DNA from 2 places in the Pseudomonas sp. A genome. Region 1 is predicted to be linked to the other one. Evidence: predicted binding sites of a transcription regulator. Region 1 holds the regulator's gene; the other holds the start of a gene.
What was found. The regulator sigma-54, encoded in region 1, starts transcription at its own class of promoters, with help from an activator protein. The targets are predictions, from matches to a motif close to ANTGGCATNNANNTTGCTNT.
Positions count from the first base shown of each region.

Region 2: flgB (flagellar basal body rod protein FlgB) is a predicted target of sigma-54. The motif match lies at 2,076-2,095, and genes of this name have one in related genera.

Region 1 covers NZ_CM149873.1:5,579,832-5,582,932, forward strand. The annotation lists gene lptB (LPS export ABC transporter ATP-binding protein) at 1-282, shown strand, start outside; gene AC0MAZ_RS24880 (RNA polymerase factor sigma-54) at 456-1,955, shown strand; gene hpf (ribosome hibernation-promoting factor, HPF/YfiA family) at 2,034-2,342, shown strand; gene ptsN (PTS IIA-like nitrogen regulatory protein PtsN) at 2,355-2,819, shown strand; gene rapZ (RNase adapter RapZ) at 2,822-3,101, shown strand, end outside.
Region 2 covers NZ_CM149873.1:4,992,055-4,995,155, forward strand. The annotation lists gene flgE (flagellar hook protein FlgE) at 1-430, opposite strand, end outside; gene flgD (flagellar hook assembly protein FlgD) at 461-1,159, opposite strand; gene flgC (flagellar basal body rod protein FlgC) at 1,175-1,618, opposite strand; gene flgB (flagellar basal body rod protein FlgB) at 1,621-2,028, opposite strand; gene AC0MAZ_RS22285 (autotransporter family protein) at 2,363-3,101, shown strand, end outside.

The DNA.
Region 1 (3,101 bases):
GCCCGCGCCCTGGCCACCGCGCCCAAGTTCATCCTGCTGGACGAACCCTTTGCCGGTGTCGACCCGATCTCCGTGGGCGACATCAAGCAGATCATCCACCACCTCAAGAACAAGGGCATCGGCGTACTGATCACCGACCACAACGTTCGCGAGACCCTGGACATCTGCGAGACCGCCTACATCGTCAACGATGGCCAGCTGATCGCCGAAGGCGACGCCGAGACCATCCTGGCCAACCAGCTGGTCAAGGAAGTGTACCTGGGGCACGAGTTCCGACTCTGACCCCGGCCTGCCCGGAGCACTGGCGCAAGCGCCTGTTCGAGGCTTAAGTTGTTACAGTGCTCTAGGCAAACGCTGCAATTTCAGGCATACAACTTGCTTAAAATCGGCGCCCAGGCGCCCTCCGTGTAGTGGATGGCGCATGCGCGCCGGCAACAAGGTATCAAGCCCCAGCCATGAAACCATCGCTCGTCCTAAAAATGGGCCAGCAACTGACGATGACCCCGCAGTTGCAACAGGCCATCCGTCTGCTTCAGCTCTCCACCCTGGACCTCCAGCAGGAAATCCAGGAAGCGCTGGAGTCCAATCCGATGCTCGAACGTCAGGAAGACGGCGAGGACTTCGACAACAGCGATCCGATGGCGGACAACGCCGAGAACAAGCCGACCGCCGAAGTCCAGGACAACAGTTTCCAGGAAACCAGTACCAGCAGCACCGCGGAAAACCTCGAAGACGGCGAATGGGCCGAGCGCATCCCCAACGAACTGCCGGTCGACACCGCCTGGGAAGACATCTACCAGACCAGCGCCAGCAGCCTGCCGAGCAACGATGACGACGAGTGGGACTTCACCACCCGCACCTCGGTCGGCGAGAGTCTGCAGAGCCACCTGCTGTGGCAGCTCAACCTGGCGCCGATGTCCGACACCGACCGCCTGATCGCCGTTACCCTGATCGACAGCATCAACAGCCAGGGCTACCTGGAAGACACCCTCGAGGAGATCTGCGCAGGCTTCGATCCGGAGCTCGACATCGAGCTGGACGAGGTCGAGGCGGTGCTGCACCGCATCCAGCAGTTCGAACCTGCCGGCATTGGCGCCCGTTCCCTGGGCGAATGCCTGCTGCTGCAACTGCGCCAGCTGCCGGCCTCGACACCGTGGATGAGTGAGGCCCAGCGCTTGGTCACCGACTTCATCGATCTGCTCGGCAGCCGCGACTACAGCCAGCTGATGCGCCGCATGAAGCTCAAGGAAGACGAACTGCGCCAGGTCATCGAACTGGTGCAGACCCTCAACCCGCGCCCCGGCTCGCAGATCGAGTCCAGCGAGCCCGAGTACGTCGTGCCTGACGTCATCGTGCGCAAGGACAGCGAGCGCTGGCTGGTCGAGCTCAACCAGGAAGCGGTACCGCGCCTGCGGGTCAACCCGCAGTACGCCGGCTTCGTCCGCCGCGCCGACACCAGCGCCGACAACACCTTCATGCGCAACCAGTTGCAGGAAGCGCGCTGGTTCATCAAGAGCCTGCAGAGCCGCAACGAGACGCTGATGAAGGTGGCGACGCAGATCGTCGAGCACCAGCGCGGCTTCCTCGACCACGGCGACGAGGCCATGAAGCCGCTGGTGCTGCACGATATCGCCGAGGCGGTGGGCATGCACGAGTCGACCATTTCCCGGGTGACCACGCAAAAATACATGCACACCCCGCGCGGCATCTACGAACTGAAATACTTTTTCTCCAGCCACGTGAGCACCGCCGAAGGCGGCGAATGCTCGTCCACGGCGATCCGCGCGATCATCAAGAAACTGGTGGCGGCGGAAAATCAGAAAAAGCCATTGAGTGACAGCAAGATCGCTGGTTTACTGGAGGCACAAGGCATCCAGGTAGCCCGTCGCACCGTCGCCAAGTACCGCGAATCGTTGGGCATCGCCCCGTCGAGCGAGCGCAAGCGACTGATGTAGCCCCGGGATGTGCCACAGCGTTTCAGTGGCAGGTGCAATACCTGCCTCTTTATGCACGGGCAACAAAGGAGAAGCTGTATGCAAGTCAACATCAGTGGACAGCATGTAGAAGTCACCCAACCACTGCGCGATTACGTGCTCGAAAAGCTCGCCCGCGTGGAGGGTCATTTCGACAAGATCACCAATGCGACGGTGATCATGAAGGTCGAGAAGCTGCAGCAGAAGGTGGAAGCCACACTCCAGATTCCCGGTGGCGAAGTCGTCGCCAACGCCGAACATCAAGACATGTATGCGGCGATCGACGCCCTGGCAGACAAACTTGATCGCCAACTGAAAAAACACAAGGAAAAACAGCAAAGCCTGCTGCAAGGCGCAGCCGCCCGCTGATCCCCCTCATCCATGATCCGACTTGAAACCATCCTGACCCCCGGCCGTTCCCTCGTGAACGTGCCGGGCGGCAGTAAAAAGCGCGCCCTGGAAAAGGTCGCCAACCTGATCGCCGAGCAAGTACCCGAGCTGGAGATGCAAGACGTCTTCGACAAGCTCATCGCTCGGGAAAAGCTGGGCTCCACCGGTTTTGGCAATGGCATCGCCATTCCCCACTGCCGGCTTGTGGGCTGCACCGCGCCAGTGAGCGCCCTGCTGCACCTGGATGCCCCCATCGATTACGATGCCATCGATGGCGCCCCGGTCGACCTGCTGTTCGTCCTGCTGGTCCCGGAAGCCGCCACCGATGCCCACCTTGAACTGCTGCGCCAGATCGCAAGCATGCTCGATCGCAAGGAGGTCCGCGATCGCCTGCGTGCCGCCGACAGCAGCGAGACCCTTTACCAGGTCGTCCTGGACGTACAGAACGAGCACTGAACATGCGCCTGATCATCGTCAGCGGCCGCTCCGGCTCCGGCAAGAGTACCGCCCTAGACGTGCTGGAAGACAACGGCTACTACTGCATCGACAACCTGCCTGCCGGGTTGTTGCCGCAGTTGGCGGAAAACGCGCTGATCAACACCGAGTTGCTGCAACCGAAGGTCGCGGTATCCATCGATGCGCGCAACCTCCCCAGCCACCTGTCGCGCTTCCCCGAACTGCTGGATGAGGCACGTTCGCGGCATATCCAGTGCGACGTGCTGTACCTGGACGCCGACG
Region 2 (3,101 bases), 590 kb from region 1:
TCCGCAGGTCGGTCAGCACGCCCTTCATGATCTTGCCATTGGCATCGACCCCATAGCCCTGCAGACCCAGGCCATCGGAGGTGACGACATAGCCGTCCTTGTTGGTCTGGAACGCACCGGCGCGGGTATAGCTCAGCGAGCCGTTGTCGGACAGGACGAAAAAGCCCTGGCCCTGGATGCCCATGTCCAGTACGTTGCCGGTGTTGTTGACGTCGCCCTGGCCGAACTGCTGAGAAACCGTGGCCAGGCGCACGCCGTTGCCGACCTGGTTCTTGCCCACGCCCAGGCGGTTGGCGCCGGCGTAGACGTCGGCGAACTCGGCGCGCGACGACTTGAAGCCGACGGTCTCGGAGTTGGCGATGTTGTTGCCGGTGACGTCCAGCTTCTTGTTGGCTGCGTACAGACCGCTAAGGCCGATATTGAAAGACATGCATTCACTCCTTATGCCGTGCTAGCGGCCTTAGATTCCGATAGTTTGTACTTTGGAGATGCCCAGCTTGCCGATCCCGGCAAGGTTGAGCATCATCTCGCCACCGTTCTGGAAGCTGACACTGGTGACCTTGGCCGGCAGCATCGTGTACATCTCCTGCGACTTGCCGTCGACAGTGGTGGTGGCGGTGAAGCTATAGGTACCCGCCTCGACTTTTTCGCCCTTGTCGTTGGTGCCGTCCCAGATGAAATCGGCGGTGCCTTTCTTCTGCTCGCCCAACTGGATGGTCTTGACCACGTTGCCATCCTTGTCCTTGATGGTCACCTTGCCGTCGGTGATGTTCTGCGGCACGACCACCTGGCCATTGAGGCTTTCCTTCGGATCGAAGAGGGCCTTGTCGTTCTGCACGATCACCGAACGCCCTACCAGGGAGGAGGCCTGCAGCGCCTGGGACGAGCCCATGCCGCTGATGATCGAGTTGACCGAGCTGTTCAGGGTCTGGATGCCTTCCAGGCTGCTGAACTGCGCCAGCTGGGCGATGAACTGACCGTTGTCCTGGGGATCCAGCGGGTTCTGGTGCTGCATCTGGGTGACCAGCAGCTTGAGAAACGCATCCTTGCCCAGCGCATTCTTGTCGACAGGCTCGGTGGTGGTTTTCTTGGTGCCGGTGCTGACCCCGGATTTTGTCAGCACATCATTGAGGTTCACGCTGGGGTTTTCGACTGCCATGGTCGGGATTCCTTATCACTGACCCAGGGTCAGTACTTTCTGCATCATGGTCTTGGCGGTGTTCATCAGCTCGGCGTTGGTCTGGAACGCACGGCTGGCGGAGATCATGTCGGCCATCTCCTCGACCACGTTGACATTCGGGTAGTAGACGTAGCCGTCCTTGTTCGCCGACGGATGATTGGGCTCGTAACGTGCCTCGAGGTTGCTCTGGTCCTCGATGATGCCCTTGACCTGGACGCCCTGCCCGGCCTCGCCCTGCTCCTCGAACAGCGACTGGCCCATGCCGTTCTGCGCGTTCTGGAAGGTGGTGGCGAACACCGGATGGCGGGCGCGGTAGGTCTGGTCGATGCTCGAGGACACCGTCTCGGCGTTGGCGATGTTCGAGGCAACGGTGTTCAGGCGCGTGTTCTGCGCGCTCATGCCGCTACCGGCGATGTTGAAGACACTGGCAAGGGACATGGTCACTCTCCACGCAGGGCCGATACCAGCCCTTTGAATTTACTGTTGAGCAGGGTGAAGCTGGCCTGGAAGCCAACGGCGTTTTCCGCGTAGTTCGACTGCTCGATCTGCGCATCCACGGTGTTCTGGTCGATCGACGGCTGCATCGGCGTACGGTACTGCAGGGTGTCGTCCATCATCGCCAGGCCTTCGGCCTCGATGTGGCGGTTGTTGGTGCGGTCCAGGGCTATGCGCCCCTTCTGCTGCTTGTCGGCCTCGGCGGCGAGTACCGACGAGAAGTCCATGTCACGCGCCTTGTAGTTGGGCGTGTCGGCGTTGGCGATGTTATTGGCCAGCACCTCGGCACGCTGGGCGCGGAAGCCCAATGCCTTTTCGTGGATGCCAAGCGCCTTGTCGAAGCTGATGCTCATATCGGGGAAACCTTCAAAGGTTGACCAGAGTTTCGTTGGCTTAGGCTTTAGCAAGGGCTGTGCCAACCTGCGCAACCCCAGTAAAGCGGGGGCTAGCCAGATATCAGGACACTGGCGATGCCAGAAAAGCGGCAATGTGCTTCCGCATCCAACTCGGCAAGCGGCAATTGCCAGGCGGCAAAAGCGGCAAAACAAAAAATTGACGTCAATTCGACATGTCATTTAGCCACCAATCGCGATAGCATCCGCGTCCTCGCGCACCAGCCCACGCCATCACGGTTGTCGCCCGCATGGATGCGCGCCGCTTTCATTACGATTTCAAAGGAACGAAACCGTGCCACCGCTTAACCTGCGCAAGACCCTCCTGGCCCTCCTGATCGGCGCCATTCCCGCCCCCGCCCTGGCTTTGCCCCAGACCATTGCACTCACCCATGCTGGCTACAGGGGTGACCACCAGTCCTTTGCCGACGACCTCGAATTCACCGGCAGCTTCACCGGCTACCAGCAGGACGCGATCGCCCTCGCGAACAGCCTGGTGGCGGGCAACATGACGCTTGGCAGTGCAATCAACGACAGCGACACGAACGCTGTCGACCTGATCCATCGCAGCGACGGTATCCGTATCAGCGGCACCAACATCGGCGGCTTCCTGACCAACCGCGGCAATGTTGTCACCACCAGCCTCGACGGTGCCGCCCTGCGCCTGAGCGCCAGCACCGTCGACGACGACCTGACCAACGAAGGGTTGCTCAAGGCCGGCACCAGCTTCTCGTACAACAATGGCGGCCCCACCTACGGCATCGACCTGTCCAGCCCCGGTAGCAACATCAGCCGCATCCACGGCGGCCTGATCAATACCGCAGGCGCCCGCATCATCGCCACCGGCCGCAACTCACGGGCCATCAACCTGGCAGGGGCGAACCTGGAAGAGCGGGTGGTCAACCGCGGCGAGATCAGCGCGACGGGCCCGGGCGCCATCGCCATCCACGCCACCACGGATGCCGCCAACCGGCCGACCGTACTGGCCGGCATCGACAACCAGGGCCAGATTTTCGCTGGTGACCAAGGCTCCC